One region of the Klebsiella sp. NPDC088457 genome, then DNA from elsewhere that is predicted to be linked to it. Evidence: predicted binding sites of a transcription regulator. Region 1 holds the regulator's gene; each other region holds the start of a gene.
What was found. The regulator LexA, encoded in region 1, represses DNA repair genes until DNA is damaged. The targets are predictions, from matches to a motif close to TNCTGTATGTACATACAGNA.
Positions count from the first base shown of each region.

Region 2: sulA (SOS-induced cell division inhibitor SulA) is a predicted target of LexA. The motif match lies at 3,432-3,451, and genes of this name have one in related genera.
Region 3: metR (HTH-type transcriptional regulator MetR) is a predicted target of LexA. The motif match lies at 2,596-2,615, and genes of this name have one in related genera.
Region 4: sbmC (DNA gyrase inhibitor SbmC) is a predicted target of LexA. The motif match lies at 2,382-2,401, and genes of this name have one in related genera.

Region 1 is NZ_JBJDNH010000009.1:43,588-49,270, forward strand. It holds gene plsB (glycerol-3-phosphate 1-O-acyltransferase PlsB) at 1-925, opposite strand, end outside; gene ACI2JR_RS07695 (diacylglycerol kinase) at 1,055-1,423, shown strand; gene lexA (transcriptional repressor LexA) at 1,646-2,254, shown strand; gene dinF (MATE family efflux transporter DinF) at 2,326-3,642, shown strand; gene ACI2JR_RS07710 (CsbD family protein) at 3,769-3,978, shown strand; gene zur (zinc uptake transcriptional repressor Zur) at 4,073-4,588, opposite strand; gene ACI2JR_RS07720 (cupin domain-containing protein) at 4,703-5,191, shown strand; gene dusA (tRNA dihydrouridine(20/20a) synthase DusA) at 5,295-5,683, shown strand, end outside.
Region 2 is NZ_JBJDNH010000008.1:117,780-123,462, forward strand. It holds gene ACI2JR_RS07390 (YccF domain-containing protein) at 1-249, shown strand, start outside; gene yccS (YccS family putative transporter) at 267-2,402, shown strand; gene ACI2JR_RS07400 (TfoX/Sxy family DNA transformation protein) at 2,406-3,014, opposite strand; gene sulA (SOS-induced cell division inhibitor SulA) at 3,472-3,981, shown strand; gene ompA (porin OmpA) at 4,334-5,401, shown strand; gene matP (macrodomain Ter protein MatP) at 5,508-5,683, opposite strand, start outside.
Region 3 is NZ_JBJDNH010000046.1:16,846-22,528, forward strand. It holds gene yigL (sugar/pyridoxal phosphate phosphatase YigL) at 1-735, shown strand, start outside; gene ACI2JR_RS23065 (carboxylate/amino acid/amine transporter) at 824-1,723, shown strand; gene metR (HTH-type transcriptional regulator MetR) at 1,611-2,564, opposite strand; gene metE (5-methyltetrahydropteroyltriglutamate--homocysteine S-methyltransferase) at 2,817-5,078, shown strand; gene ACI2JR_RS23080 (transporter substrate-binding domain-containing protein) at 5,212-5,683, shown strand, end outside.
Region 4 is NZ_JBJDNH010000030.1:6,716-12,398, reverse strand. It holds gene cobT (nicotinate-nucleotide--dimethylbenzimidazole phosphoribosyltransferase) at 1-55, opposite strand, end outside; gene ACI2JR_RS18560 (DUF496 family protein) at 225-560, opposite strand; gene ACI2JR_RS18555 (FUSC family protein) at 729-1,787, opposite strand; gene sbmC (DNA gyrase inhibitor SbmC) at 1,886-2,359, opposite strand; gene ACI2JR_RS18545 (extracellular solute-binding protein) at 2,602-3,528, shown strand; gene ACI2JR_RS18540 (molybdate ABC transporter permease subunit) at 3,543-4,316, shown strand; partial or broken gene ACI2JR_RS18535 (capsule assembly Wzi family protein) at 4,306-5,683, opposite strand, start outside.

The DNA of each region.
Region 1 (5,683 bases):
GGCTACGGTGGCACGGGACATAGACAATTTCGTGCCCTTCATGCGCCAGCTGACGCACGCGCTCGGCGTTATGGACGTTAATCCCCTGATACAGGCGGTTCCAGGTAAAGCCGAGCACGCGGTCGGTCAGGCGAATCATCTCGTAGGAGAAGTTAGCGGCGATCTCTTCCATCAGCGCGATGGCGTTCTGCTGCGCCTTCTCATGGGAAATTTTCTTGCTGCGCGCCTCATCTTCCACCGCCCGGGCGATGGCTTTCGACGCCAGCAGCTTATTGAACAGATCCTGACGCGCCGGCAGACGCGGGCCTACGGCGGCCAGGCGCTGACGTGCGAAGTGCATACGTGCGACGCGGGCCAGCTTCTGGGCGATAATTTTATCGGTACCGTGCTCGGTGGCCATTCTGCGCAGCGAGACCGGCGGCGAGAAGCGGACAAAGCTGTCGCGGCCCAGCCACAGGACGGCGAAGAATTTCTGAATACCGTTCAGCATACGCAGCGGTGGATTCACCTCGCCCTTTTCCCGTCCTGGCGCACGACCAAACATCACCGACACCGGCACCATTTGCACGTCCAGATTGGGATGGTTGCGGTGCAGATCCAGGTAGTCGTGGAACAGCTTGATGGACTCTTCTTTCGGCGTGTAGTAGGTGAATACGCGCGGGCCGCCGTGGATAAATACGTAGCGTGGTAGCAGGGCGCCGTCGATCTCCAGCGGTTCAAGCGGATCGGGTAAATCGTGCTCCAGGCACTGGGCGCGCAGGGTCAGCAGGTCCGCCTTCGAGTTATAGGGCAGGACGTACATGATAGGACGCGAGGTATCCAGCCCTAGTTCCTGAGCAGGTTCTGCGGGAATAGACTTGCTTTTTACCAGCACCCGCAATGGTAAATTCAGTAATTTATAGTAAATTCGTTGCCAGCCGGACATAAACGATGTGAAGCCTCTGGTTAATCATGCAAATGCGCGGCAAGAATAACAGAAAGCGCGCAGAATTTCCGTTGCCACGCGGCAAACGCGTACACTCATTGACGTCATTTACATAAAAAGGTTCTTTTGATGGCCAATAATACCACCGGGTTAACCCGAATCATTAAAGCGGCAGGTTATTCCTGGAAAGGGTTCCGTGCGGCATGGATGAATGAGGCCGCATTTCGTCAGGAAGGCGTCGCTGCCATTATTGCCGTGGCGATCGCCTGCTGGTTGGACGTTGATGCCATCACGCGGGTACTGCTGATCGGCTCGGTCCTGTTAGTGATGATAGTCGAAATTCTTAATAGCGCGATTGAGGCGGTGGTGGATCGAATTGGCCCGGAGCACCACGAGCTGTCCGGACGCGCAAAAGATATGGGGTCCGCGGCGGTCTTGCTGGCGATCGGGATCGCGCTAATAACCTGGGCGCTCTTACTGTGGGCTCGCTATCACTAAAATTGCGGCCCGCGCGGCTTTGCTGTCGGCTCGTTGGTTCAGGGGCGAGCGCGATCCCCGGCGGCGCGGTGCGCACGCGTCGGCGGCAGAACGCCGGCCAGGATAGGTTCCCAGGGGCGCAGAATGGAAAGAATCTGCTGATTTTTGTGTGAAATTTGATTCCAAAATCACCGTTAGCTGTATATACTCACAGCATAACTGTATATACACCCAGGGGGCGGGATGAAAGCGTTAACGACCAGGCAGCAAGAGGTGTTCGATCTCATTCGGGATCACATCAGCCAGACGGGCATGCCGCCAACGCGTGCGGAAATTGCTCAGCGCTTGGGGTTCCGTTCTCCCAACGCGGCGGAAGAACACCTGAAAGCGCTGGCGCGTAAAGGCGCGATCGAGATTATCTCCGGCGCTTCCCGCGGTATTCGTCTGCTGACGGAAGAAGAACCCGGTCTGCCGCTAATTGGCCGCGTCGCTGCCGGTGAGCCGCTGCTGGCCCAGCAGCATATCGAAGGTCACTTCCAGGTTGACCCGGCGATGTTCAAGCCGAACGCCGATTTTCTGCTGCGGGTTAGCGGCATGTCGATGAAAGACATCGGAATTCTCGATGGCGACCTGCTGGCGGTACATAAAACGCAGGACGTGCGTAACGGGCAGGTTGTCGTGGCGCGCATTGACGAAGAAGTTACCGTTAAACGGCTGAAAAAGCAGGGTAACATCGTCGAACTGCTGCCAGAAAATAGCGAATTTTCACCTATCGTGGTGAATCTGCGCGAACAAAACTTCACTATTGAAGGGCTGGCCGTTGGCGTAATTCGCAACGGCGAGTGGCTGTAACGCCTTCCCCACGCAGCATCATCTGATGCATGATGCTGCGCCGTCTTTCCTCCTCGGTCAGGCTCTTTCTCATGTTCTTTCACGCCGCTGACAAGGCCCTGTGGCGCCTGGCGCTACCGATGATTTTCTCCAATATCACCGTCCCGCTGCTGGGGCTGGTTGATACCGCCGTGATTGGCCACCTCGATAGCCCGGTTTACCTCGGCGGCGTGGCGGTCGGTGCGACGGCGACCAGTTTTCTCTTCATGCTGCTGCTGTTCCTGCGGATGAGCACCACCGGGCTGACGGCCCAGGCCTTTGGCGCAAAAGATCCCCTCCGCCTGGCGCGGGCGCTGGTACAGCCGCTTGGGCTGGCATTAGCGGCCGGTCTGCTGATTGTCCTGTTCCGGACTCCGCTAATCGATCTGGCGCTGCATATTGTCGGCGGCAATGACGCGGTACTGGAACAGGCGCGGCGCTTCCTTGACATCCGTTGGCTGAGCGCCCCGGCCTCGCTGGCAAACCTGGTGCTGCTCGGCTGGCTGCTGGGAGTACAGTACGCTCGTGCGCCGGTAATCCTGCTGGTCGTTGGCAACCTGCTGAATATCGTCCTCGACCTGTGGCTGGTGATGGGCCTGCATATGAATGTGCAAGGGGCCGCGCTGGCGACGGTGACGGCCGAATATGCCACCTTTCTCATCGGGCTGCTGATGGCAAGGCGTGTGCTGGCGCTGCGCGGGGTCTCATTTGCCATGTTGAAAAGCGCCTGGCGCGGAGATTTGCGCCGCCTGCTGGCGCTGAACCGCGATATCATGCTGCGCTCCCTGCTGCTGCAACTCTGCTTTGGCGCGGTGACCGTCTTCGGCACCCGACTGGGCGGCGAGATTGTCGCCGTCAACGCTCTCCTGATGACCTTGCTGACCTTCACCGCCTACGCGCTGGACGGTTTTGCCTATGCGGTGGAAGCCCACTCCGGGCAGGCGTACGGCGCACGCGACGGCAGCCGGCTGCTTGAGGTCTGGCGCGCGGCCTGCCGCCAGTCGGGAATGGTGGCGCTGCTCTTTGCCCTGATTTATGCCGTCGCGGGGCAACAGATTATCGCACTGCTAACCTCGTTGCCTTCGCTTCAGCAGCTGGCCGATCGCTACCTGTTCTGGCAGATGATTTTACCGGTCATTGGCGTCTGGTGTTATTTGCTCGATGGCATGTTTATCGGCGCAACGCGCGGGGCCGAGATGCGTAACAGCATGGCGGTGGCGGCGGTGGGCTTTGCCGTAACCCTGCTGACGCTGCCGGTTCTCGGTAACCACGGTTTGTGGCTGGCGCTGGCGGTTTTCCTGGCGCTACGCGGTCTGTCGCTGGCGATCATCTGGCGTCGGCACTGGCAGCGCGGAACCTGGTTTTCGTAACGATTTTCCCCAGGTAACTGGTTAAAGATTCCGAATAATAAATTTAATCCAGAATTCTCATCTATAGTTAACAGTACGTCCGGCACACAGCGGGCTGTAAACCCACCGAACGATGAGGATGGCACTATGAACAAAGACGAAATCGGCGGTAACTGGAAACAGTTGAAAGGTAAAGCAAAAGAACAATGGGGCAAGCTGACCGATGATGACATGACGGTCATTGAAGGTAAGCGTGGCCAGCTGGTGGGGAAAATCCAGGAGCGTTACGGATACGCCAGAGATCAGGCTGAGAAAGAAGTGTCTGACTGGGAAAGCAAAAACGACCACCGCTGGTAGCGAAGAGTTTTAGCGTATTACCCCTTTGTTGTTGCCTGCCAGAGCGGTACAGGGATGTGCCGACGACCCTTTGATTCCCGCTGCGGCGATTGCCTCAGCGGGCTTTCTTTTTGCTCTGAATCGTATGGTCGTGATGGCAGTGCCCTGGCGTGCTGCAGGCTTCGACCTCGACGCAGCCAGCGCACAGGCCGTGCGCCTCAATCACGTTATGGCGCAGGGCGAAGCCCATTTTGGCCGCCAGCGTATGCATAATGTCTTCAACGCCTTCCGCGCACTCTTCTTTCACCACGCCGCAGCGATCGCAGATAAACATGGCCGAACTGTGGGTCGGCTGATCGAAAAGATGGCACAGCACGTAGCTGTTGGTCGATTCCACCTTATGCACGAACCCCTGCTCCAGCAGAAACTCCAGCGCGCGATAGACCGTCGGCGGCTTAGCCTGCGGCTCTTTATCGCGTAGCAGGTCGAGCAGATCATAGGCGCTGATTGCCCCTTCCTGTAGGCTCATCAGACGCAACACTTCAAGGCGTTGCGGAGTCAGGCGCACGCCACGTTGTGCACAGAGCTTTTCAGCATGCGCTAACATTTGTTGCGAAGTGGTCTTATCCATGAGCATCCTTTGGTTGCGTGAGTATGAAGTTGTTACTTTATCACGATCCAGGCAAAACGCCGAGAACCGGCGGCTTGTGCTATACCTGATGCATCTCATTTTCGGGAGAAAACGATGAAACGACCTGATTGCATTCGACATTGGCGCGACCTGGAAGGTCCAGATGATGCCACTTATCCCAACACCTCCGAGCGTTTTTCCATTGGCGCGCCGCTGGCGCGTGGCTTAAGACTCAACCGGCTGGGCATCCATCATGAACGTTTACCGCCGGGCCGCCGCACCTCTTACCCTCATGCTGAAAGTGATGAGGAAGAGTTTATCTACGTGCTGGAGGGCTATCCCGAAGTGTGGATTAACGGCTATCTGTGGAAACTGGAGCCGGGTGATAGCGTTGGGTTTCCGGCGGGAACCGGGGTGTGTCATACCTTCCTGAATAACACCGAGCAGGAAGTTCGCCTGTTGGTGGTGGGCGAGTCGAACAAGAAATTTAACCGTATTTACTACCCGCTTAACCCGGAGTATGCCGCCACGCGCCAGGATCGCTGGGTCGATCACCCGCCGCAATTCTTCGGTCCGCATGACGGCAGGCCGCGGAGAAAATAGCCGTCTTAGCAGGCGTGAAGCGCCCGACCCGGTGTGACGCGCCTGTGGTTTATCTTTGTGCTATAGTAGCGCCCCTTTTTATCCGGATGCCTGTTTATTCGCCATGATGCCAGAATCAACATCTCACGCTTTTGCCGCTCATCGTTTTTCCATCGCGCCGATGCTCGACTGGACCGATAGGCATTGTCGCTACTTTTTGCGCCTGCTGTCGCGCCAGGCGCTGCTGTATACCGAAATGGTGACCACCGGAGCGATTATTCACGGCAAAGGCGATTATCTGGCCTATAGCGATGAAGAGCACCCGCTGGCCTTACAGCTGGGCGGCAGCGATCCGGCGGCCCTGGCCCAGTGTGCGAAACTGGCGGAACAACGCGGTTATGATGAGATCAATCTCAACGTCGGGTGTCCGTCTGACCGCGTGCAGAACGGGATGTTTGGCGCTTGCCTGATGGGCAATGCACCGCTGGTGGCGGACTGCATTAAAGCAATGCG
Region 2 (5,683 bases), on a different contig from region 1:
AAAAATAGCCTGCTGAATGCCGGCGGCACCATCCTGAATATACTGTGGTTTATCTTTTTTGGCTGGTGGCTGTGCCTGATGCACATCTTCAGCGGCATCGCCCAGTGTCTGACGATCATCGGTATCCCGGTCGGTATTGCCAACTTTAAAATCGCCGCCATTGCCCTGTGGCCGGTGGGGCGCAGAGTAGTTTCCGTCGAAACGGCCCGCGCCGCGCGTGAGGCGAATGCACGCCGTCGCTTTCAGTAACCGGACGGAATACGATCATGCTTAGCCCCCTGCTACGCCGTTATACATGGAACAGCGCCTGGTTATACAACGCCAGGATTTTTATCGCCCTGTGCGGCACGACCGCCGTTCCATGGTGGCTCGGCGAAGTAAAACTGACCATCCCCCTGACGCTTGGGGTCGTTGCCGCCGCGTTGACCGACCTCGACGATCGCCTCACCGGACGGTTACGCAATCTGGCCATTACCCTGGTGTGCTTTTTTATTGCTTCCGCCTCGGTGGAACTGCTCTTTCCCTGGCCCTGGCTGTTTGCGCTCGGTTTAACGCTTTCCACCACCGGCTTCATTTTGCTCGGCGGGCTGGGACAGCGTTACGCCACGATCGCATTCGGCGCCCTGCTGATCGCCATTTATACCATGCTAGGGGTGACGCTCTACGATCGCTGGTATCTGCAACCGCTGTTCCTGTTGACCGGGGCCGTCTGGTACAACCTCCTGACGCTGGCCGGGCACATCATTTTCCCGATTCGCCCGCTTCAGGACAATCTTGCGCGCAGCTATGAGCAGCTGGCACGTTACCTGGAGCTCAAGTCCCGCCTGTTTGACCCGGATATTGAAGATGAAAGTCAGGCGCCGCTCTACGATTTAGCCATTGCCAATGGCCAGCTGGTCACAACGCTCAATCAGACGAAAACCTCGCTGCTGACTCGCCTGCGCGGCGACCGCGGGCAGCGCGGCACCCGTCGAACGCTGCAGTATTATTTTGTTGCCCAGGACATCCATGAGCGCGCCAGCTCATCGCATATTCAGTATCAGACGCTGCGCGATCATTTCCGCTATAGCGATGTGATGTTTCGCTTCCAGCGGATGCTGTCGATGCAGGCGCAGGCGTGTCAGAAACTCTCCCGCGCAATTCTTTTACGCGAGCCTTATCAGCACGATGCCCATTTTGAACGGGCATTTATGCACCTTGATGCCGCCCTCGATCGCGTTCGGGCCAGCGGAGCGCCAGCGGAACAGGTGAAAGCGCTCGGCTTCCTGCTGAATAATTTACGCGCGATTGATGCGCAGCTGGCGACCATTGAGTCAGTACAAACGATTACGCCATCAACCAGCAATACCGAAAGCTTGCTCTCAGACGACAGGCTCAGCGGTTTCAGTGATATCTGGCTACGCCTGCGGCGCAATATGTCGCCGGAGTCGGCCCTGTTTCGCCATGCCGTGCGGATGTCGTTAGTGCTGTGCGCAGGCTATGCGTTTATTCAGTTCACCGGATTAGATCATGGTTACTGGATCCTCCTGACCAGCCTGTTTGTCTGTCAGCCGAACTATAACGCCACCCGCCATCGGCTGGCGCTGAGGATTATCGGGACGTTGATCGGGGTAGCGATTGGCCTGCCGATACTGCTGCTGGTACCGTCAGTTGAAGGCCAGCTGCTGCTGATTGTCCTGACCGGCGTACTGTTCTTTGCGTTTCGCAACGTACAGTATGCCCACGCGACGATGTTTATCACCCTGCTGGTCCTGCTGTGCTTTAACCTGCTGGGAGAAGGGTTCGAGGTGGCATTGCCACGCATCATCGATACTCTGATTGGCTGTGCTATCGCCTGGGCGGCGGTGAGCTTTATCTGGCCGGACTGGAAGTTCCGCAATTTGCCGCGCGCGCTGGACCAGGCGCTCAATGCCAACTGCCGCTACCTGGATGCTATCCTCGAACAGTATCATCAGGGGCGCGATAACCGCCTGGCCTACCGCGTTGCACGTCGGGATGCACACAGCCGGGATGGTGAACTCGCCTCGGTGGTCTCTAACCTGTCGACGGAACCGCGCGCAGACTCGACCCTGCGCGAAACGGCATTCCGTTTACTGTGCCTGAACCATACGTTTACCAGCTATATTTCGGCGCTGGGCGCGCACCGGGAAAAACTCTCTACCCCGGAGATACTGGCTCTCCTTGATGATGCCGTCTGCTATGTTGATGATGGGCTGCACCACACGCCAGCCGACGAACAGCGGGTGCAGCAGGCACTCAGCAGTTTGCAAACCCGGATCCAACATCTCGAGCCGCGCGCCGACAGTAAAGAACCGCTGGTGCTCCAGCAGGTCGGTCTGCTACTGGCGCTGTTACCGGAAATCTGCCGGCTGCAAAAGCAGGTAGCGGTTCACCCTGAGTAAACATCAATACCTCCGGGGTTGGGCACCAGCCCACTCTTTGAGCTCCTGACGCCGTTGCGTCGGGAGCGCCGCGGCGTGAACGCCGGCGATCGCGCCTTCCAGCGAATAGAGAACATTTAGCGTCAGGGCCTTATTCAACTCACGTAATTTCAACCAGACCTTCTCCGCGCCAAGATGACGTAGGGTCTGTTCATCAGTGACGCCTGCGTTAATCAACAGTAGCTCCATGTGAAAGCTAATATTTGGCAGGTCTTTCAACCTCCCGCCATCACGCTGTCGCCTCTTTTCATTACGCGCGGTTTGCAACGAGCACGCCGACAGGTTGAATAGCATTTTGCTATCGCGCCAAAGCGTTTCGTCAATCTGATAGTATTTCAGCGACACCGGACGGCCATTTTTGCGCATCGTCAAAGGGGGATTCGCATGCTCCCCACAGTAGGCCGCACTCTGTTCGCAAACCCGAAGATAGATTTCGCCTTCCGCCACCATGGCAAAAACCGTATCCTCTATCGCCAGGCTATAACCGCCAAATAATGGACGACAGCTTATTTTACCTAATGAAGATAAACATTCCTGAAATTGATGGAACCGTAAAGATGAAATTTTCTTCATGATTATTCCTTTGTTAATCATGCAAATAGAGGATAATTTATGAACGGATCCGCTAATATAGAAAATAAGTGACTTCTTTTATTGCGGCAAGATGATTTTGCCGTTCATCTCAATTAACTCATCATTTTGCGAGGGGCTTTCAGGAAACTGGCGCCCCGATATGGCAAATATATAAGTGGAAAAATAGACAAGCCGTAGTGAGTGAGATTCAGGTGAATAGATGGGCTATCGGCGGGGCTGGCACCGGCGCTCAATTCGTTCGGGCGGTAAACTCCCCCTCCCGACGACTGGCCAGAAAAAATTTACATCTCTCCTCTCCCAACGCCAGCACGGGTTGGCACGGTTCGGGCACTGCTTCATGTATGAATATTGACCAACAAGATGAGAAATGAGGTTGATCTTTTCCCCTGCTGGATATACTGTATATGCATACAGTAACCCACAGGCGGGACAGACTATGTTGACTTCAGCTTATGCAAATCGTTCATCACTGACTTCTGCTTCAGTACGTCGCCACTCGCATGACGTCGTCGAACAACCAGCCAGCGGGCTGATTAGTGAAATTGTCTACCGTGAAGATCAGCCGATGATGACACAACTCCTCCTGCTGCCTTTATTACAACAGCTTGGCCAGCAGTCTCGCTGGCAGCTCTGGTTAACACCGAAGCAGAAGTTAAGTCGCGAATGGGTCCAGTCTTCCGGCCTGCCACTATCGAAAGTTATGCAGATCAGCCAGCTGTCTCCCTACAACACTCTGGAATCAATGATCCGCGCGCTGCGTACCGGCAATTATAGCGTAGTGATCGGCTGGTTGGCAGATGAGCTGACGGCGGAAGAGCATGAACGCCTGGTTATCGCGGCGGAAGAAGGTCATGCGATGGGGTTCATCATGCGCCCGGTGGGAAATACGAGCCAGCATGGGAGACAACTCAGCGGGCTAAAAATTCACTCTAACTTGTACCATTAAGCTAAATTAGGATTAATCCTGGAATTTTTTTTGCTTCGCCAAAAGCCATTTTTTGACCGGGGTTATTTTTGCCGGAATGCCTGTCTGATGCGGTCTCGCGGCTTTATTTGCTGAATAAAAATCAACCATATTTGTTAAATGTTGTGTATACAACCCTTTTTTTTCATATGCCTGACAGAGTTCACACTTGTAAGTTTCGAACTAAGTTGTAGACTTTACATCGCCAGGGGTGATCGGCTTACGCTGCATGTATCAGCATAGTTAACAACAAGTCACGCCCCGGGTGAAGGATTTAACCGTGAGGTCTTTTGTACCTTCATGGCGAATTTTGGATGATAATGAGGCGCAAAAAATGAAAAAGACAGCTATCGCGATTGCAGTGGCACTGGCTGGCTTCGCTACCGTAGCGCAGGCCGCTCCGAAAGATAACACCTGGTATGCAGGTGGTAAACTGGGCTGGTCCCAGTATCACGATACCGGTTTCTACGGTAACGGCTTCCAGGGCAACAACGGCCCTACCCGTAACGATCAGCTGGGTGCTGGTGCGTTCGGTGGCTATCAGGTTAACCCGTACCTCGGTTTTGAAATGGGTTACGACTGGCTGGGCCGTATGGCTTATAAAGGCAGCGTAGACAACGGTGCTTTCAAAGCTCAGGGCGTTCAGCTGACTGCTAAACTGGGTTACCCGATCACTGACGATCTGGACATCTATACCCGTCTGGGTGGTATGGTCTGGCGTGCAGATGCTAAGGGCAACTACGCTTCTACCGGCGTTTCCCGTAGCGAACACGACACTGGCGTATCCCCGGTATTTGCTGGTGGTGTAGAGTGGGCTGTTACTCGTGACATCGCTACCCGTCTGGAATACCAGTGGGTTAACAACATCGGTGACGCAGGTACCGTTGGTACTCGTCCGGATAACGGCATGCTGAGCCTGGGTGTTTCCTACCGTTTCGGTCAGGAAGAAGCTCCGGTTGTTGCACCGGCTCCGGCTCCGGCTCCGGAAGTGACTACTAAGCACTTCACCCTGAAGTCTGACGTTCTGTTCAACTTCAACAAATCTACCCTGAAACCGGAAGGTCAGCAGGCTCTGGATCAGCTGTACACCCAGCTGAGCAACATGGATCCGAAAGACGGTTCTGCAGTGGTTCTGGGCTACACCGACCGTATCGGTTCTGACGCTTACAACCAGCAGCTGTCTGAGAAACGTGCTCAGTCCGTTGTTGATTACCTGGTTTCTAAAGGTATCCCGGCTGGCAAAATCTCCGCACGTGGTATGGGCGAATCCAACCCGGTTACCGGCAACACCTGTGACAACGTGAAAGCTCGCGCTGCACTGATCGACTGCCTGGCCCCGGATCGTCGCGTAGAGATCGAAGTTAAAGGTTACAAAGACGTAGTAACTCAGCCGCAGGCTTAAGTTTCACTACCGATAAAAAACCCCGCTGATGCGGGGTTTTTTTTAACTAAATTTTGGCGTTAACGCTAACAGCTGAGCCGACGACAATCCTGCGCCCTGCTTCCGGTTACGAATCTTTGCCCAGCAGTAGCTGTAGATCGTGCTTCAGGCTGGACATCTTGTTGGCATACTTCTCTTTATGCTCCGCGTCTTCAATCAGCTGTACGATGGTCTCGGACAGCGTTTTGCCACGCCGCTGCGCAAGCCCGGCCAGACGTTGCCAGACAACAAACTCCAGGTCGA
Region 3 (5,683 bases), on a different contig from region 1:
TACGCAAAAGAGACGCTGCAGCTGTTGACCGCCCGCGGCATCCATTTTGTCTTTGCCACCGGTCGCCACTACATTGACGTCGGACAGATTCGCGACAATCTAGGCATCAAATCCTACATGATCACCTCCAACGGCGCGCGCGTGCACGATAGCGAGGGAAAACAAATCTTTGCCCATAATCTCGACCGCGATATTGCCGCCGATCTGTTCGAAATGATGCGTAACGACCCGAAGGTGGTCACCAACGTCTATCGCGAAGACGAATGGTATATGAACCGCCACCGCCCGGAAGAGATGCGCTTTTTCAAAGAAGCGGTGTTTAACTACAAGCTGTATGAAGTGGGCGAACTCGATCCCGAAGGGATCAGCAAAGTCTTTTTCACCTGCGATGATCACCAGCACCTGCTGCCGCTGGAACAGGCGATCAACGCCCGCTGGGGCGATCGCGTGAACGTCAGCTTCTCCACCCTGACCTGCCTCGAAGTGATGGCTGGCGGGGTATCGAAGGGGCATGCGCTGGAAGCGGTGGCTAAAATGCTCGGCTACGGTCTGAAAGACTGCATCGCGTTTGGCGATGGTATGAACGATGCAGAAATGCTGTCAATGGCGGGCAAGGGCTGCATCATGGCCAACGCGCACCAGCGTCTGAAAGATCTGCACCCGGAGCTGGAGGTGATCGGCAGTAACGCTGACGATGCGGTACCGCACTATTTGCGGAAGCTCTATCTCGCCTGATCGAGATTGACGACTGACTGAAAATTAGTCAGTTGTCAACCTGACTCTCCGCTACAATGGGTGCTCTTCTTCCTGAGAGACATTCATTGTGGCGCTACTGATTATTACCACTATCCTGTGGGCCTTTTCCTTTAGTCTGATCGGCGAATACCTGGCGGGCAGCGTCGATAGCTACTTTTCAGTACTGATGCGCGTTGGGCTGGCGGCGCTGGTGTTCCTGCCGTTTCTGCGTACCCGCGGGCAATCGCCGCGTACCATTGTGCTCTATATGCTGGTCGGGGCGATGCAGCTTGGCATCATGTATCTGCTGGCGTTCCGCGCCTATCTTTACCTGACGGTGTCTGAATTCCTGCTGTTTACCGTTTTTACGCCGCTCTATATCACCCTGATTTACGATCTGCTTCGCGGACGCCAGCTCCGCTGGGGGTATCTGCTGAGCGCCGGGCTGGCGGTGCTGGGCGCAGCCATTATTCGCTATGACAAAGTGAGCGAGCATTTCTGGACGGGCCTGCTGCTGGTTCAGCTGTCGAATATCAGTTTCGCCATCGGCATGGTGGGCTATAAGCGCCTGATGGAGCTGCGCCCGATGCCGCAGCACAACGCGTTTGCGTGGTTCTATATGGGGGCTTTCCTGGTCGCGGCGACGGCGTGGTTTATGCTGGGTAACCCGCAGAGGCTGCCGACCACGACGCTACAGTGGGGGATTCTGGTGTGGCTGGGCGTGGTGGCATCAGGCCTGGGATACTTTATGTGGAACTACGGGGCGACGCAGGTGGATGCCGGCACGCTGGGTATCATGAATAACGTGCATGTCCCCGCCGGGCTGCTGGTCAACCTGGCTATCTGGCAGGAGCAGCCCCACTGGCCGAGCTTTATTATAGGGGCTCTGGTGATCCTGGCCTCACTGTGGGTCCATCGCCGTTGGGTCGCTCCGCACTCCGCACAAACGGCAAATGATCGCAAGCGTGGTTCCGCGCTGAGCGAATAAACGCCTCGGTGACCGGCTGACGCTGCTCGCCGTCGCGCACCGCGGCGTACAGCCGGCTCCAGAGTCCTTCGCCCAGGGTTTTGGTCACGACCAGACCCTGGCGCTCAAAACTTTCCACCACCCAGTGCGGCAGGGCGGCGATCCCCATCCGTGCGGCAACCATCTGAATCAATAGCAGCGTATTGTCGACGCTCTTCAACTGCGGGCTGATGCCGGCCGGCTGCAGGAAGTGACGCCAGATATCCAGACGACCGCGCTGAACCGGGTAAATCAACAGCAGCTCTGTCGCCAGATCGTCGGGCGCGATGCGCGTTCTGGCCGCCAGCGGATGGTCCGGCGCCAGCACCAGGCGCACCTCAAAATCAAACATCGGCGAATAGTGCAGCCCGCTTCGCGGCAGGATATCGGAGGTCATGACCAGATCCAGCTCGCTTTGCTGCAGGGCTGGCTGCGGGTCAAAAGTCACCCCGGACTGGAAATCCACTTCGACGTGCGGCCAGCGGGCGCGAAAATTCTCCAGCGCCGGCGTTAGCCATTGAATACAGCTATGGCACTCGATGGCGATACGCAGACGAGTTTGCTGCGGTTCATGACAATCCTGCAGGGCGCGGCTGATTTGCGGCAGCACCTGGTTTGCCAGGTGCAGCAGAATTTCACCCTGCGGCGTGAAACGTAGTGGCTGACTTTTGCGCACAAACAGACGGAAGCCAAGGCGTTGTTCCAGATCGCTGAACTGGTGGGACAGGGCGGATTGGGTTTGATGCAGGGCCGCCGCAGCGCCTGCCAGCGACCCGCTGTTCCGCAACGCCTGTAGCGTTTTCAGGTGTTTAATCTCGATCATGAAAGTCCTTCACTCCGGCATGAATAATTTGCGCTTGAGGAATATACAGTACCTGTCAATTATGGATGTGTAAACATCTGGACGTCTAAACTCATCATATTTCGATTCTGCAGATGCGTTGGCTTCCTCGCTTACCCCAGTCACTTACTTCAGTAAGCATCCTGGGGATGCGCTGCGGATCCGCCTTCCTGCCAGCCGAACTATTTAGGGTTTGCCTGCAGAGACAACATTAAAAATTATGAGGTCTTAAAAATGACAATTATTAACCACACCCTCGGTTTCCCTCGCGTTGGCCTACGTCGTGAACTGAAAAAAGCACAAGAGAGCTACTGGGCGGGTAACTCGACCCGCGAAGAACTGCTGGCGGTGGGCCGCGAACTGCGCGCCCGTCATTGGGAACAGCAGAAGCAAGCGGGCGTTGACCTGCTGCCGGTGGGGGATTTCGCCTGGTACGACCATGTTCTGACCACCAGCCTGCTGCTGGGCAATGTGCCGGCTCGTCATCAGAACAAAGACGGCTCTGTGGATATCGATACCCTGTTCCGCATCGGCCGCGGCCGCGCACCGACCGGTGAGCCCGCGGCGGCGGCAGAAATGACAAAATGGTTTAACACCAACTATCACTACATGGTGCCGGAGTTTGTAAAAGGCCAGCAGTTCAAACTGACCTGGACCCAGCTGCTGGATGAAGTGGACGAAGCGCTGGCGCTGGGTCATAAGGTCAAACCCGTCCTGCTGGGGCCGGTTACCTGGCTGTGGCTGGGTAAAGTGAAGGGCGAGTCGTTCGACAGACTGAGCCTGCTGCATGACATTCTGCCGGTTTACCAGCAGGTGCTGGCGGAGCTGGCAAAACGCGGCATCGAGTGGGTGCAGATTGATGAACCGGCGCTGGTACTGGAGCTGCCTCAGGCGTGGCTGGAGGCGTTCAAACCGGCATATGACGCGCTCGCGGGCCAGCTTAAGCTGCTGCTGACCACTTATTTTGAAGGTATCACCGGTAACCTCGACACCATCACCGCGCTGCCGGTTCAGGGCCTGCACGTTGACCTGGTGCACGGTAAAGATGATGTAGCTGCTCTGCATCAGCGTCTGCCGTCCGACTGGCTGCTCTCTGCGGGCCTGATCAACGGCCGCAACGTCTGGCGCGCCGATCTGAGCGAGAAATATGCGCAAATTAAAGACCTCGTCGGCAAGCGTGAGCTGTGGATCGCTTCTTCCTGCTCCCTGCTGCACAGCCCGATCGATCTGAGCGTGGAAACTCGCCTCGACGCGGAAGTGAAAAGCTGGTTCGCCTTCGCCCTGCAAAAATGCGAAGAGCTGGCGCTGCTGCGCGATGCGCTGAACAGCGGCGATACCGCTGGACTGGTGGCGTGGAGCGCACCGATTCAGGCGCGCCGTCACTCTACCCGCGTCCATAACGCCGCGGTGGAAAAACGCCTGGCGGCCATAACCGCCCGGGACAGCCAGCGTAATAGCCCGTATGCCGAACGCGCCCGGGCACAGCGCGCCCGCTTTAATCTGCCGGCGTGGCCGACCACGACCATCGGTTCTTTCCCGCAGACTACCGAAATCCGCGGCCTGCGTCTGGAGTTCAAAAAAGGCAATCTGGATGCCAATAATTACCGCACCGGTATTGCGGAACACATCAGACAGGCAATTGTTGAGCAGGAGCGTTTAGGTCTGGATGTCCTGGTTCACGGTGAAGCCGAGCGTAATGACATGGTGGAATACTTCGGTGAGCACCTCGATGGCTTCATCTTCACGCAGAACGGCTGGGTGCAGAGCTACGGCTCCCGCTGCGTGAAACCGCCGGTGGTGATCGGTGACGTCAGCCGTCCGGAGGCGATCACCGTTGAGTGGGCGAAATTCGCCCAGTCGCTAACCGACAAACCGGTGAAAGGCATGCTGACCGGTCCGGTGACCATTCTGTGCTGGTCCTTCCCGCGTGAAGATGTCAGCCGTGAAACTATCGCTAAGCAGATTGCGCTGGCGCTGCGTGACGAAGTGGCGGATCTGGAAGCGGCCGGTATCGGCATCATCCAGATTGATGAGCCGGCGCTGCGTGAAGGCCTGCCGCTCAAGCGTAGCGACTGGGATGCCTACCTGCAGTGGGGCGTGGAAGCCTTCCGGATCAACGCCGCGGTCGCCCGGGATGACACCCAGATCCACACCCATATGTGTTACTGCGAGTTCAACGACATCATGGATTCCATTGCCGCGCTGGATGCGGATGTGATTACCATTGAAACCTCGCGTTCTGACATGGAGCTGCTGGAGTCGTTTGAAGAGTTCGAATACCCGAACGAAATCGGGCCGGGCGTGTACGACATCCACTCGCCGAACGTGCCGAGCGTGGAATGGATTGAAGCGCTGCTGGAAAAAGCGGCGCAGCGTATCCCGGCAGAACGTTTGTGGGTCAATCCGGACTGCGGCCTGAAAACCCGCGGCTGGCCGGAAACGCGTGCGGCGCTGGCCAATATGGTGAAAGCCGCGCAGAACCTGCGCCAGGCCTAATCAGAATCACCCCCATCCCCGAAGGAGGCCGCGGCCTCCTCTTTTTTTGCTCTTCTTCTTCCTTTCCGGACAGATCGCCCCGCCTGGGCTACGCTTAGCGGGACCATGCAGGCAAAGCTATTTTCGGGGGAGAATGATGATCGGTCACGATGAGCCACACCGACCTTTGCGTTTTGCTATTAATCTGGGGAATCCGGTACTCGCCACCACGTTGCCGGATAACGCCCCGGGAGGTCTCACCGTCGAGTTGGCCAAAAAGCTGGCCGCCCGGTGTGAGCGCGAAGCGCAATTTATCACCTGGCCGACGGCCGGGAAGGTGGTGGATGCCGCCTTGCTGGATCAATGGGATATCGCCTTTCTGGCGATTGACCCTGCTCGGGAAGATACGCTCTGTTTCAGCCAACCCTATGTCACCATTGAAAGCTCATTGCTGGTCAGAGAGGACAGTGATATTCAGTCCGTACAGGAGAGGGATCGCGAGGGGGTGACGATTAACGTTGGTAAAGGTGCGGCCTATGAGCTGTATCTGATTCGCACGTTACAGCATGCCACGATGCGTCAATACGCGACCTCGCAGGAGGCAATTCGCGCGTTTATCGCGGGGG
Region 4 (5,683 bases), on a different contig from region 1:
TCGCGGTTCGATCCGGCAGCGGAATGGCGGCGATGAAAGCAGAAAGAGTGTCCATCATGTTCCTCGTAGCATTTTTCAGGTGATTTACCGTCGCCCGTCGCAAACAGCGTCGCACTCCGCAGGCAGCGTTACACGGCGGTTCGCCGCTCAGGGGGAAGGATATCAATCAGAGGGAGGGGGCATCCCCGGCGGCGCGAGTCGCCGCCGGGCAGGGTACAGCGTGATTACTCAGCGATCTTCTCTTCGACCTTCGCTTCGCCAATCACTTTCAGCTTTTTGGAAATGTCGCGACGTTCTTTCGACAGTTCGGCGTTTTTGATGATGTAATCATCAACACGATCTTCGTAATCGCTTTTCATGCTGGCGATGATGCCCTGAATAGCTTCAACGCTCATGCCCGGTTTGATGTAGTCACTGAGGTTGTCCAGCAGCAGTACGCGCTTCTGGTTATCACGGATCTTTTTCTCAACGTCCTGAATTTCACGCTGCAGCTTGTTCTTACGACGGTACAGGCGAACAAACTCCAGTACGTCCTGGAAAGAAGGCTTAGTTGTTTCCATTTTTACACCCCTAATATTTGAGATTCGGATTCGCTAAAGCGACTGCTATATAGGGCTAACATAACTGTTAGCAGCCGCGGATGACAATGTTTTTTCCTTTATGTTTATCATACCCCTAAATGCTGCTGAATCGAAGCAACCGGTGGGTAAATTGCACGCATCTGGCTGTTATTTACGCAAAGCGCGGCAGATCAAATTCGACAGCAGCTCAAGCTGGCGCGCCAGTTCAATCGTCAACCAGACGTAGCCGTGGATCGGCGTTTCCGCCAGGTTATCCCCCTGATGCGCTTTCATTAGCTCGCGCAGCTCGGCAACGATCTCATTGAGTTTTTCGCTGTTGGCGCGAATCGGCTGCGGATTACCTTCATACAGCGCATGCGCGATGGTCAATAATGTTTGCTGGGTCATCTGCTGGGTTTCACGCAGCGTATGGGCGTTCAGCATCACGAAATGGCCAGAACGCGAAATCCAGTAAGCGTTGATCTGCAGCTCCAGCATGCAGACCAGGTTGCGGCTGACGGTCTGAATCGCTTCGAAGATGGCCTTCTGGATGTGGGTTTCTTTGCTGGCCGGCGTAATCAACCCGCGCATCTTCACCACGTCGTTGAGCACCTGTTGCAGATGTTTTTCCAGCCGCGGCCTTTCCACCAGGTTCGGGGAAAACCCGGCCTGGTAGAGGCGATTGAAGGCGGTAACGTAACTGGCCATCTGGATCCGCCAGTGCAGGAACGCCCGCTGCGGCCAGATACCGGTGAACAGCATGGCCAGCAGCGAGCCGAAGATAACGTCTCCGCTTCGCCAGAGCGCGGTGTGCATATCGCCCGGCGGCGCTCCGACCACCACCGCCAGGGTAATGCCGATAAGCAGCGCCTGATACGGTTTTTTGCCCAACGCCAGCCAGCCGCAGAGGAACATGGCCACCGCGCACCACAGCACCATGATGGGTAAGGAGATAAGCTCAAGTTTTAGCGCCACCAGCCCGAGCGCCGAGCCAAGAATGGTCCCGCCGATACGCTCAAAGGCGCGCGGCACCACGTTGCCCCAGAACGAAATCGGCCCCATCACCACCACCAGGGTAATCAGGGGCCAGGTCCCTTCCGGGACATTCAGCAGATGTACCAACAAAAATGTGAGGACAAAAGCCAAAGCGATCCGAATACCGTGTACCACCCGATAGTGGCGATACAGGCGAATTTCAAAAGGCTTTAGTGATTTATCAGCGCGCACGGCCCTCTCCAGCAAGAAGCAAAGGCCAATTGTAACTGCTTTTTCAGCACAAGCAGCACGCTAATCTAAAAAACCTTGCCTGTAGCAGGGACGCCCGTTTATTTCCCGCCACGTTCGACCGCGACATACATCTCAATGTCCCAGTAGCCGTCCTGATTGCCATCGTTCAGATAGACTTCAAAGCAGGGTTGTGCCGCAATCTGATACTCCTTGCTTTGCATCAGGCTGTTGAAGAACTGCAGCCACGGCGTGGAGAAATCATGATCCACCACCCGCGCGCGGGCGAAAGCATACTCACCGCCGGCAATCTCGGTCAGAATCACCCCTTCGCTATTCGGCGGGATCACATAATCATCGGCGACCGTCACCGCCGTATCGCAGCGCAGTTTCTCAGGCGGAACCTGATCGGGATTATCGTAATAGACGGCAACCCATTCCTGCGCCGGCACCTGACTGTTGCTGACCCAGGCCATCAGCTGTTCAAAGCCCTGTTTAACGGTCTGCTCCCAGGGCCCTACCAGATGAAAACCGGCAATTTTCTTGTTGCCGACGGACTTCACGCTGTAGTTCATGTTGCCTCCGCGATTGATTGAATACTGTATATATATACATGCAATGTAGCAGGCAGCCAGAAAACAGTATGTGCGCTGATTCACAGAGTCGCCATCGCCGGAGGCTGAAAAATGACGTCGCCCGCTTTCCACGCGGCGTTTACTTCAACCGCACCTCAACGCGCCCTTCGCTTTCATTGTCTTCGCCCGGCCGTTTATCGATACTCGCTATATAAATAACGACATAACGATAAAGAGGACCTATGCAAGGAAAAATCAAGTACACGCTCATGGCGCTGCTGGTGTGGCAGCTGACCCCGGCGGCCATGGCGCAGGATATTCGCGTCACCTATGCCGGTTCGATGGGGAAGGTCATGGATCAGGGGCTAGGCCCGGCGTTTGCCAAAGCGCAAAACGGCGATTATCAGGGACAAGGCCAGGGCGCCTACGGCATGGCGCGCCTGCTGGCCAGCCATAAGCTGACCGCCGACGTTTTTGTCTCAATAACCCCGGGTCCGATGCAGATTCTGAAAGACGCCGGTTTGATTGACGACGCGATACCGGTCGCCAGCACCAGCATGGTGGTCGCGTACAGCCCGAAAGGAAAATACGCCGCGCAATTTGCCGCGGCGAATAAAAATCAGGATGCCTCGTGGCTGAATCTACTGTCGCAGAAAGACGTCCGCTTTGGCCGCACCGACCCGTACGTCGATCCGAAAGGCCAGAATATCGTCTTTACCCTGCTGCTGGCCGAGAAGTATTACCGCCAGCCGGGCATCAGTGAAAAAATCCTCGGCGAACTGCAAAACCCGGCGCAGACCCACCAGGAAGGCGGCCTGCTGAGCCGCCTGGAAAGCGGCCAGGTCGATGCCGCGGCGGGCTATGAAAGTGAAGTGATCTCCGCGCACCTGCCGTACGTCGCGCTGCCCGATGAAATTAACCTCAGCAACCCGGCAATGGCGAAACAGTGGTACGACACCGTCAGTTTCACCATTAAGGACAGCGCCGGTAAAGACCAGACGCTGCATACTCAGCCGCTGGTTTTCTACGCCGCGGTGCTGAAAAACGCCCCGAACGGCGTGGAACAAGGGCAAAAATTTGTCCAGTTCATGCAAAGCGCCCAGGGGCAGCAGCTGTTTAAACAATACGGCTATGCCGCGGCGAAAGGAGATAATTTATACGCCAGGTAAAACGCGCCGGGCGCATTGCCGGCTGGCTCTCGCTGCCGGCATTGCTGCTGCTCAGCGTCCCCTTTCTCACCTTAATCAGCGTTACGCCGTGGCATCATCTGCGCCTTGCCTGGCGCGACGACGATGCGATCCTCGTGTCGATGGGGCTGGGGTGCCTGGCGCTGGCGACGATCGTGGCGATAGGCCTGCCGACCGCCTGGTGGCTGTCGCAGGCCCGCGGTCGTCCGCGTCTGCTGGCGGAATTGCTGTTGATGATCCCGCTGCTGACCCCGCCGCTGGCGATGGGTATTTTACTGGTCAGCGCCTATGGCCCCTACGGACTGGCCGGCCAGTGGCTGACGCGGATGGGCGTCACGCTGGTCAACAATCCCGCCGCCTTTGTCCTCGCTCAGGTCTACGGCGCGCTACCCTACTTTATCGTGGTCGCCCGCTCGGCGTTCGCCACGGTGCCGAAAGCGATCCTTGAAGCCGGGCAAACGCTGGGCGCCTCGGGCTGGAACCGTTTTCGTTTTCTCGCCCTGCCGCTGGCGCTGCCGGGGCTGGCCTCCGCGGTGGCTCTGGCCTGGGTACGCGCCGTCGGCGAGTTCGGCATTGTGATGATCTTTGCCTACTTCCCCCAGGGGATCCCGGTCAAACTCTATACCAATCTGCAAAACGACGGCGTTGACGCGGTCTATACCCTGCTGTGGATGCTGCTGATCGTCACCCTGCCTCTGCCGCTGGCCTGCTTTGCGTTGGGAAGAGGCGCGACGTGGCGGCGAAAAACGCCGCCGCCGGCTACAAACTAAACGGTAGTTCAATCCCCATACTGGCGCCCAGGTCGTCGCTGTCGCTGTGGCCGGCGTCGGTATACCACACCGAGGTGCTGAGGCGCACCTTTGGCGTCACGTCGCCGCTCCAGCCCAGCTGCACGCCCTTCAGCGTATCGGCGTGCGGGAACGCTTTATTAATCCGCTGATTTTCCGGGTTCACCTCGGCGTAGACCAGACGCGCGCTCCAGCGCTGGTTCTCCTCGGTCACCAGCTCAACCTTGCCGGCATACAGCCTTCCGTCGCCGCCCAGCGCATCGCCTAGCGGGTAGCCCTGTTGGTAATAGCCGTCTTTATAGATAAAGTGGTTGTAGACGTAGTTGGTGCGCCCCATATTCGAACGGGTATCGTGAGCCTGAGGTACCAGTTAATGGCGTTGCTATTCCACTGGTGGTGCCCTTCCACGCCGCCGAGATAGAGATGGGCGGACGGCAGATACCCGGCTTCATCCTCGCCGATCATCTGCCCGTAGACGCTCACCGGCCAGCCCGTGGTCGGCGCCAGCTTCAGTTTAAAATCAAAGCCCGCCAGCTGATTGCCGGGATCGTCCGCCGAATCGCCGGTGTTATCGCGCCCGGAGAGCCCCTCCCAGAAGCTACCAAACGAGGAGGGCCGTCCCTCGCCCCCCCACTGCATAATGCGCGAAGCCCCCAGTTCCAGGGAGGAAAACGGCGAGAGCGTCAGGCGGCCGCCGAAGATTTTGGTGTGCGGTACCGCGGCGTACTGACTCATCTGGCTGGCGGAAATCTGGTACTGCCAGGGGCCGATCCAGCTTAGCCAGGCGCTCTCCGGCGCCTGCTGTTCGGCGCGTTGCAGCAGAAAACCGGTCAGCGGCCGCGCGGCGTCGGAGCGGATCAGGCTCCCCTCATAGCCGGGCCCCCACCACTGCGGAATTTGCCCAAACGCCAGCCACTGGTTCCACAGCTTCACCGCCCCGTAAGCGCCGTTGGCATTCACCGCGGACCCATTGTCGATGCGTTTGTCCCCTTCGACATTGCCCTGCAGATGCAGATCCCACCCTTCGCCGCTGGTATTCAGCGCGAGGGAGAGCGCGCGATCCGCGGGCTGAGATTGGGCAAAACCCTGCGGCGTCCCCGGCCTGTCCGTCGAGCTGTAGCCGCTGATACGGACAGCGGTTTTTAGTGACCTGAGTCGCCGCTCGACCCGGATTAACACTCCCCGCTCGGCTGAAGTGGTCGGATGCGCATTCGCCAGCGCGCGGGTAATCTCCTCTTCGCTCAGGGGCCAGGTCGATAAACTCAAGGCGAGGGTTCCACGATCGGATAACCATGCTAAATCATTGCGCAATTCGTTATCGCCCGGAACCAGACCAGAGGCAAAACCTG